Linked DNA regions of Candidatus Thiodictyon syntrophicum. The protein of the gene in region 1 interacts with the protein of each later gene in a pairwise test. Links are inferred from orthologs where the notes say so. Each region holds a gene or a part of one and is shown in the gene's direction. Other genes may lie near its edges.

Region 1 (3,004 bases):
GACCGCGTCGGAGTACGTTGTACCCGACATCTTCGTGCGGCGTGTGGAAGGTGTGTGGCAGGTCGAGCTGAATCCGGAAACTACGCCTAAACTAAGAGTGAACGCCGACTATGCGCGGCTCATCCGGCGCAGCGACCAGAGTGCGGACAGCATTGCCTTGAAAAGTCACCTGCAAGAGGCCCGCTGGTTCATCAAGAGCCTGGTCAGCCGCAACGACACGGTCCTGCGCGTCGCCGCCAAGATCGTGGAATTGCAGCAGGAATTTCTCGAACGCGGTGAGGAGGCCATGAAGCCGCTGATCCTGCGCGACGTCTCCGAGGCGCTGGACCTGCACGAGTCCACCATCTCGCGGGTCACCACCCAGAAATACATGCACACCCCGCGCGGGACCTTCGAGTTCAAGTTTTTTTTCTCGTCCCACGTGAACACGGCGGCCGGGGGCGAGTGTTCATCCACGGCCATCCGCGCCCTGATCCGCAAGATGATCACCAATGAATCGGCCCGCAAGCCCTTGAGCGATAGTCGGATCGCCGACGAGTTGGCCGATCAGGGCATCAATGTTGCGCGACGCACCGTCGCGAAATACCGCGAGGCGATGGGCATCCCACCCTCGAACGAACGCAAACGCCTGGCTTGACAGGCGGTTTGAAACCAGAGGAGAAGACCAGACCATGCATATCAACCTGACGGGTCACCATATCGACGTGACCGAGGCCCTCAAGGGGTACGTCGATAACAAGTTCGAGCGCCTGGCTCGCCATTTCGACCACGTCATCAACGCCCACGTCATCCTGACGGTGGAGAAATTGGCCCAGCGCGCCGAGGCCACCCTGCATGTGAACGGCGGTAAGCTGTTCGCCGACTCGGTCCATGAGGACATGTATGCCGCCATCGACACCCTGATCGACAAGCTGGACCGCCAGATCCTGCGCCACAAGGAGAAGAAGGCCAGCCACCGCCCGGTGGCCGTCACCGGCACCAAGCCCGGCGAGACCGAGTAAGGGCGAACCCCGATAAACCACAGGGTCGCACCCGGGCCGGCACGCACGGACACCTCGGACACCCGTTCGAGGTGTCTTTCGTTGCGACCCGGGGCCATCCGAACCAGTGTGACGGGCGCGTGCGTCCCGCACGACCAAGAGGAGTCAGCCGACATGACCCGCACCCACTTGCGCGACCCGCGCCGCGGTACCTGCCGCGCCGTCCGGCATTGCGTCCGCGGCCAGGAGCGGTAGCCGATGTTACCGCCCGACTTCATCAACGAACACCGCATTGGCCGCGGTCTTGAGATCGCGAGCAAAAAGCGTCTGCTCGAGACCCTGGCCCGCCTCCTGGCCACGGACCATCCGCAGTTGAAACCGGACCTGATCTTCGAGCGTCTCCTGGAGCGCGAGCGGCTCGGCAGTACCGGGCTCGGGCACGGCATCGCCCTGCCCCACGCCCGCGTCAAGGAGGCCACCCAGTCCCTGGGCGCCTTCGTCTCCCTCGCCCGCGGGGTCGATTACGACGCGGCCGACGGGGAGCCTGTCGATCTGGCCTTTGCGCTGCTGGTGCCCGAGACCGCCACCGAGGAGCACCTGCAACTCCTGGCCGAGTTGGCCGGCCGCTTCAACGATCCCGCGGTGCGCCAGCAGTTGCGGCAGGCGGGGTCCGCCGCCGCCGTCCTGCGCGTCTTCGGCGTCGCCTAGCGCACGGCGCCCCATCATGGCCGACAGCCTCCAGTCACTCATCCGGCACACCGGGCCCCGCACCCGGCTGCGCTGGCTCACCCCTGAGCCCGGCACCCGCCGCCCGCTGCGCGGGGACGACCCGACCCTGTCCGGCCAGGCCCTGGTCGGGTCGCTCAACTGCATCCACCCGAACCGGCTGCAGGTTATCGGTCGCGCGGAACTCGTGTACCTGGCCGGTCTCGGCGCCACCGCCTTCGCCGAGACCATCGAAAAGCTCTTCACCGACCGGCCCACCGCGGTGATCTTCTGCGACGGGATCGAGCCCGAACCACTGTTCTGGGACTGGGCCGAACGCACCGGCACCCCCCTGATCGGGTCCCCCGTCTCGGACGAAGAGTTGATCAATCAACTGCGCTACTATCTGACCCACGCCTTGGCGGAACGCAAGACCATCCACGGCGTCTTCATTGAGGTCTTGGGGATGGGCGTGCTGCTGGCCGGGGACCCGGCGGTCGGCAAGAGCGAGTTGGCGCTCGATCTGATCAGCCGCGGACACCGCCTGATCGCCGACGACGCACCCCAGTTCGCCCGCGTCGCACCGGAGAAACTGGAAGGCACCTGCCCGGATGCCCTGCTCGATTTCCTGGAGGTCCGCGGCCTGGCACTGGTTCAGTTTGGTTCTTCCTTATCCTTATGTTTTTGTAGTATTTTTATAACCTGGGCTGTCGAACTCTAAGGACCTCATCCCACGAGAGTCCCTGCTGGAGAATCCCCAGAGCCACCGCAGGAACCTGTTTTGTCGTGAAGTGGCTGCGAATAAAGTTATGGACAATCCACAACATATCCAATGTTCTTTGCAAACCAGAAATGCTCTTCGCGTACGTATTCGTTCGGCGGCGATAAGCAGAATTCTTTCGCCGAAATGAAGCGTTCGATGCTTCCAAATGATTAGCATGAATATCGGCTGGCGTCACATCTTGATCGGTTTCTGGATGCTCCGGATGAGGGGTTTCGTATTTGGGACGCGAGTGCCCCGTTCTATCAGTTCCTTTCCCTTTATTCTTAAGGCGCACCTTCACACCGCGACGAAGCACTTTCGGTGGGCGGCCGCGTTTTCCGGTTCGCAATACTTCGTGGCAAATTTCAAACAGGAGATTGCCATACCGACGTTCCCCGTCGGTGACTAGAGTGACATCGCCAGTACGCAGGATGACATCTCTAAGTATTTGTATGGCATATGAAAATAGGCTGCGATCCTTTTTCCCGCACTGAAGCGCCCAGATAAATCGACTTGCCCTTTCCATCAGTACGATCGTCCAGCCTTCACAATCCTC
Region 2 (3,390 bases), 1.5 Mb from region 1 along the record:
CAGCCTGATCGTCAAGGACGACCGGCCGCTGGGCTCCGTCCTCATCGGACAGCATTTCACCGCACCCGGGTATTTCTGGGGTCGGCCCTCCGCCACCGCGCCCTATCCCAACAACGCCGCCGCCTCCGGCGGATCGAATCTGGGGCCGCTCAATCCGGCGCTGATCGATGCGGTCAAGGGGCGCATCGCGGCACTCAAGACGGCCGATCCGGGCAACACCCGGCCGATCCCGCTGGACCTGGTCACTGCCTCCGGCAGCGGTCTGGACCCGCACCTGAGCCCGGCCGCCGTTCAGTACCAGGTAAAGCGGGTGGCGCGAGCGCGCTCGCTTGAGCCCGTAGCGGTCGAGGCCCTGGTGGCACGCTTCACCGAAGGCCGACAATGGGGGGTCTTCGGCGAACCGCGGGTCAATGTGCTGAGGCTCAACCTGGCCCTTGATGACTTGCATCCCTGATGGCCGATCAACGCCCCGACCCCGACGCGCTGCTGGATCGTCTCAAGGCCGACGAGGCCAAGGCCGCCCGCGGCCGGTTGAAGATCTTCTTTGGCGCCTCGGCCGGGGTCGGCAAGACCTACGCCATGCTGTCGGCCGCGCGGGCACAGGCCGGGCAACACGCGGACATCGTCATCGGCGTCGTGGAGACCCACGGCCGAAAAGAGACCGAGACCCTGCTGGAAGGACTGGAGCGGCTCCCCCTCAAGTCGGTCCCTTACCGCGGCCGGGTCTTGCAGGAGTTCGACCTCGACGGCGCCCTGGCGCGCCGCCCGTCCCTGATCCTGATCGACGAACTGGCCCATTCCAATGCGCCGGGGTCGCGTCATCCCAAACGCTGGCACGACGTCGATGAATTGCTGGGGGCCGGTATCGATTGCTGGTCGACGATCAACGTCCAGCACTTAGAAGGCCTCAACGATGTCGTCGGCGGCATCACCGGTGTGCGGGTCTGGGAGACCGTACCCGATCAGGTCTTCGATGCCGCCGATGAGGTGGTGCTGGTTGACCTGTCGCCGGAAGAACTGTTGCAGCGGCTCAAAGAGGGCAAGGTCTATCTGCCCCACCAGGCCGAGCGCGCGATCCAGAACTTCTTCCGCAAGGGCAACCTGATCGCACTGCGCGAACTCGCCCTGCGCCGCACCGCCGATCGCGTCGACCGCCAGATGCTCCAGTACCGGCGCGACCAATCGGTCTCGCCGGTCTGGCAGACCCGCGAATCGCTCCTGGTCTGCATCGGCCCCGGCGAGGGGGCCGAGCGCATCATCCGCAGCGCGGCCCGCCTGGCCGCGCGTCTGGACGTACCCTGGCATGCCCTCTCGATCGATACCCCGGCCCTGCAGCGCCTGTCACGCCGCCAGCGCCAACGCATCTTAAAGAGCATCAAACTGGCGCAAGACATGGGGGCGGAGACGGCCACCCTCTCCGGCAGCGATCCGGTGGCGACCGTCATCGCTTATGCGCGCGACCATAACCTCTTCCGGGTGATCGTGGGACGCGATCATGTGCGGGCCTGGCGACCCTGGTACCGCTCATTCGCCGACCGCATCGGCAAGCAGGCACCCGATCTGGAGGTCATCCAGGTCGCGCGCGGCGAACCGCAGGAGCGCAAACCGAGCGACGAGCGCACCGACGAGTCCTGGTTCGCGCGCCTGCGGGCGCCCTGGCAGTCCTATGCGATGAGCGCAGTCATCTGCGCCCTCGCGGCGGCGCTCGCGGCCCCCCTGCACTCGGTCTTCGAGCTCACCAATATCGCCATGCTGTTCCTGCTGGCGGTCGTGGTGGTGGCGGTCCGCTACGGCTTCGGGCCCTCGGTCATGGCCGCCTTCCTGACGGTCGCGGCCTTCGACTTCTTCCATGTGCAGCCGCGCCTTTCGTTCTCGGTCAGTGATGTGCAATATCTGCTGACCTTCGTCGTCATGCTGGTCGTCGCTCTGGTCACCGCCACCCTCACCACCGGGGCCAAGTATCAGGCCCGCGTCGCCAGTCTACGCGAGCAGCGGGTGCGCGCCCTCTACGAGCTGTCGCGCGACCTGTCGGGGGCCCTGATGCCCGAACAGATTGCCGAGATCAGTCAACGCTTTGCTGAAACCGAATTCGGCGCCAAGTCGGCCATCCTGCTGGCCGACGAGCACCACCGGCTCGGCGACCCGGTTGCCACACCAACCGGCGGTCTCGCATTGGATATCGGCATCGGCCAGTGGGCCCTGGATCATGCCGCCGACGCCGGTGCCGGCACGGACACGCTGCCGGGCAGCCCCATCCGCTATGTGCCCTTGACCGCGCCGATGCGCACCCGCGGGGTGCTGGCGCTGGAACTGCGCAACCCGAGCCGGTTGATGCTCCCCGAACAGGGGCGCCTGCTCGATACCTTCGCCCGACTCATTGCGATCTCGCTGGAGCGCATCCACTATGTCGACATCGCGCGGATCACCACCGTACAGATGGAGTCGGAACGCCTGCGCAGTTCACTCCTGTCCGCCATCTCCCATGACCTGCGCACCCCGCTGGCGACACTGGTGGGCCTGGCCGATTCGATTGCCATGACGGTACCCCCGCCGACCGGGCGCCAGTCGGAGATTGCCGCATCGCTGCGCGAGGAGGCCCTGCGGATGAACTCCCTGGTCAACAATCTGCTCGATATGGCGCGCCTGCAATCCGGGGCGGTGCGGCTCAACCAGCAATGGCAGCCGCTGGAGGAGGTCGTCGGCAGTGCCCTGAAGGCCGTGGCCTCGACCATCGCCGGGCGAGCGGTGAGCATCGATCTGCCGCCGGACCTGCCGCTGCTGGAATTCGACGCGGTACTGATGGAGCGCGTGCTGGTCAACCTGCTGGAAAACGCCGCCAAGTACACCCCGGCCGGGAGCCCCATCGGGATCGGCGCCGCGCCCGGCGCGGGCGATGTGGTGAGGATCTGGGTCGAGGACCATGGTCCAGGTTTACCGCCGGGGAAGGAAGAGGAGATGTTCAAGAAGTTTGAACGCGGCCGCAGTGAAAGCGCGACCCCTGGTGTCGGCCTGGGGCTCGCGATCTGCCGCGCCATCTGCGCGGCGCACGGCGGGACTATTCAAGCGGAGAACCGCCGCGGGAGCGGGGCGCGTTTTGTCTTTTGCCTGCCTCGCGGTAATCCTCCGGTGGTCGATACTGCGGACGAGGATGCCCAACCCTAAGAGACCCAGCGATGAGCCTGAAAAGAATAGTTGTCCACAGATGAACACAGATTATTCATTGACTTACGCTTGACCTGGGGCTTACCTTGCCGGTGATTCTGACATCAGCGATAAGCGCATGACAACTCAAAGAATATCTGTGTTCATCTGTGTTCATCTGTGGATTTTAGAATGAACGAACCGACGCCCCGGGTCATCGTGATCGAGGATGAGCCCAAGATCAGGCGC
Region 3 (2,911 bases), 360 kb from region 1 along the record:
AAAATCATGGCGAGGAGGACAAAACCGCCCGGCCAGCCGGCGGGCAGGAAGCGCGGCAGCACCAAGGGGATCCGGCTGTCCTCGAAGTGGCGGGCCAGCAGGGCAAAGCCGAGCAGCAGGCCGAGCAGGTTGGCGAGCAGCACCCACTCGTGGCCCAGGTGATCGATGAGCCCGGTCAGGCCCGGTCCCGCCGGGAATCCGGTCACGCCGAGTTTGAAGGCGGTGATGACGGTGAGCCCGGTCAGGGCGACCGCGAGGGTGTGACGGTGCAGGACGGCGACCCCCAACAGGGTGGCCGCAAACAGGATGAACTCGGATGGGATGCCGAACAACTGGATGGATGCGGCGGCAACTCCTGGTGTTGCGGCCACGGCGGGGCCGCTGCACGCCAGGTTGGCGACCAAGGTGACCAGCGTCAGGGCCGGCAGACTCAGGTGGCGCGGAGTGCCGGTGGCGGGGACGCAGAGCATGGGCGGTATCAAGGCGGCGCCGATTGGGACCTGACAGGGTGGCGCAGATGATAGCCCGGGCGCCGTTGAACTGCGATGCTTCCGTCCGGTGGCTGTCAGTGGCCCCGGGTCGCCTGACGGCGTAGGATGCCGACGCTGAGAACCCGCGCCGCGCAGGTGTCGCCGCCAATTTCCCTCATCCCTCATCCCTCATCCCTCATGTGACCACCCAATGAAGATCGTCATCCTCGGCGCCGGCCAGGTCGGTACCTCGGTGGCCGAGAGCCTGGTCTCGGAGGCCAACGAGATTACGGTCGTCGATACCGACCTGGTGCGCCTGGCGCGTCTCCAGGACCGGCTCGACCTGCGCACCGTGGTCGGCAACGCCGCCCTGCCCTCGGTCCTGGAACGGGCCGGCATGGCCGATGCGGACATGTTGATCGCGGTGACCCAGAGCGACCAGACCAACCTGTGCGCCTGCCGCACGGCCGCCACCCTCTACAAGACCCCGACCAAGATCGCCCGGCTGCGCTCGCCGGACTATGCCCGTTACCCGGAACTGCTGGAGGCGAAGAACTTCGCGGTGGACTTCAGCATCTGTCCGGAACAGATCATCACCGATTACCTGGTCCAGTTGCTGGCCTTTCCCGAGGCGCTCCAGGTGCTGGAGTTCGCCGACGGTCTGGTGAGCCTGGTGGCGGTGCGCGCCATCCCGGGCGGGACCCTGGTGGGGCACCCGGTGGCGGACCTGCGTCGCCACATCCCCACCGTGGACGCACGCATCGCCGCCATCTATCGCCGCGATCAGCCCATCATCCCGGACGGGGAGACCCTGATCGAGGCCGGGGATGAGGTCTTCTTCCTGGCCGCCACCCGCGACATCGGCCAGGTGGTGAGCGAACTGCGGCGCCGTGACCGCCCGACCCGGCGCATCCTCATCGCCGGGGGCGGGAACATCGGGGAGCGGCTCGCCGGCGCCACCCAGGATCGCTATAAGGTGAAGTTGGTCGAGGCCGATGAGGCGCGCGCCCGGACCCTGGGGGCGACGCTGAAACACACCCTGGTGCTGGTGGGGGAGGGTACGGACGAGAACCTGCTGGCGGCCGAGTCGATCGAGGACATGGACTGCTTCCTCGCCCTGACCAACGACGACGAGAACAATATCCTCTCCGCCCTGCTCGCCAAGGGCCTGGGGGCGCGCCGGGTACTGGCCCTGATCAACCGGCGGGCCTATGTCGATCTGGTGCAGGCGGACCGCATCGACATCGCCATCTCCCCGGCCCAGATCTCCATCGGCTCCCTGCTGGCCCGGGTGCGCAAGGGTGACGTGGCCGCGGTGCACAGTCTGCGCCGGGGGGCGGCGGAGGCCCTGGAGCTGGTGGTCCATGGGGACAGCCGTACCTCCCAGGTCGCGGGCCGGCGCATCGAGCAACTGGACCTGCCCCCGGGGGTGACGGTGGGGGCCGTCGTGCGCGGGGCCGCACCCATGGCGGGTGGGGCCGACCGGCGCCGCGTCCTGATCGCCCACCACGACGTGGTGATCGAGGCGGAGGATCATGTGATCCTGTTCGTGATCAGCAAGGACCTGCTGCCCAAGGTGGAGCGCTATTTCCAGGTCGGTCTGGGGTTCTTCTGATGTATTCGGTCCTGTCGGTCACCAACGTCCTCGGGCGCCTGTTGATGGTGTTCAGCCTGACCTATCTGCTGCCCATCGCCTGTGCCCTGATCTACGACGACGGGACCCTGCTGACCTTCGTCTTCAGCATGCTCGCCTGCGTCCTGGTCGGTCTGTTGATGGTCGCGGCGACCCGCCATGAGCGCCGGGTGCTCAAGGCGCGCGACGGCTTCATGCTGGTTACCATGGCCTGGACCCTGACCGCCGCGATCGCCACCGTGCCGCTGATGCTGCACCAGCAGCTCTCCTTCACGGACGCCTTCTTTGAAACCATGTCCGGACTCACCACGACCGGGGCCACGGTGATGGTGGGGCTCGACGATATCGCGCCCTCCATCAACCTGTGGCGCCATGCCCTGTGCTGGTTGGGCGGCATGGGGATCATCGTGCTGGCGGTCGCGATCCTGCCCTTCCTGGGGGTCGGCGGTATGCAACTCATGCGCGCGGAGGTGCCGGGGCCCATCAAGGACAACCGGCTTACCGCTCGTATCGGCGATACCGCGGCGCTACTCTGGGTCATCTATGTGAGCCTCACCCTGGCCTGCGTCCTGGGGCTGCGGATCGCCGGCATGGATTGGTTCGACGCCGTCTGCAACGCCTTTTCGACCTTGAGCCTGGCCGGCTTCTCGACCCGGGACGCGAGTATCGGCGCCTGGGACTCGCCGGTCATCGAAATCGTGATCATCGTCTTCATGGTGCTCGCGGCGATCAACTTCGCCACCCATTACACCGTCTGGCGGCATCGCAGTCTGAGGCCCATCTGGCGCGATCCGGAGGCCCGGGGGGT

What was found. Proteins that work in one complex are often made in the same cells at the same time.
Region 2: the proteins of THSYN_RS02050 (region 1) and kdpD interact in binary tests that used the Escherichia coli proteins (3 or more experiments, as listed by UniProt). The link is inferred for Candidatus Thiodictyon syntrophicum from one-to-one orthologs.
Region 3: the proteins of THSYN_RS02050 (region 1) and trkA interact in binary tests that used the Escherichia coli proteins (3 or more experiments, as listed by UniProt). The link is inferred for Candidatus Thiodictyon syntrophicum from one-to-one orthologs.

Annotation. Positions count from the first base shown.
Region 1 is NZ_CP020370.1:470,143-473,146, reverse strand. The notes cover bases 41-2,963. They hold THSYN_RS02050 (PTS sugar transporter subunit IIA), read left to right. Parts: upstream 41-1,238; coding sequence 1,239-1,688; downstream 1,689-2,963. Other genes in these bases: THSYN_RS02040 (IS1 family transposase), read right to left, coding at 2,381-2,963; THSYN_RS02045 (hypothetical protein), read left to right, coding at 1,705-2,406; hpf (ribosome hibernation-promoting factor, HPF/YfiA family), read left to right, coding at 672-1,001; THSYN_RS02060 (RNA polymerase factor sigma-54), read left to right, coding at 41-637. In the rest of the region: more of THSYN_RS02060, read left to right, coding at 1-40; more of THSYN_RS02040, read right to left, coding at 2,964-3,004. UniProt on the Escherichia coli protein: Seems to have a role in regulating nitrogen assimilation.
Region 2 is NZ_CP020370.1:1,990,913-1,994,302, reverse strand. What follows is about bases 54-3,362. They hold kdpD (two-component system sensor histidine kinase KdpD), read left to right. Parts: upstream 54-453; coding sequence 454-3,162; downstream 3,163-3,362. Other genes in these bases: kdpE (two-component system response regulator KdpE), read left to right, coding at 3,334-3,362; kdpC (potassium-transporting ATPase subunit KdpC), read left to right, coding at 54-454. Also shown: more of kdpC, read left to right, coding at 1-53; more of kdpE, read left to right, coding at 3,363-3,390. UniProt on the Escherichia coli protein: Member of the two-component regulatory system KdpD/KdpE involved in the regulation of the kdp operon. KdpD may function as a membrane-associated protein kinase that phosphorylates KdpE in response to environmental signals.
Region 3 is NZ_CP020370.1:111,327-114,237, forward strand. What follows is about bases 54-2,883. They hold trkA (Trk system potassium transporter TrkA), read left to right. Parts: upstream 54-681; coding sequence 682-2,085; downstream 2,086-2,883. Other genes in these bases: THSYN_RS00505 (citrate transporter), read right to left, coding at 54-470; THSYN_RS00515 (TrkH family potassium uptake protein), read left to right, coding at 2,085-2,883. Also shown: more of THSYN_RS00505, read right to left, coding at 1-53; more of THSYN_RS00515, read left to right, coding at 2,884-2,911. UniProt on the Escherichia coli protein: Part of the constitutive potassium transport systems TrkG and TrkH. May regulate the transport activity of TrkG and TrkH systems. Binds to NAD(+) and NADH.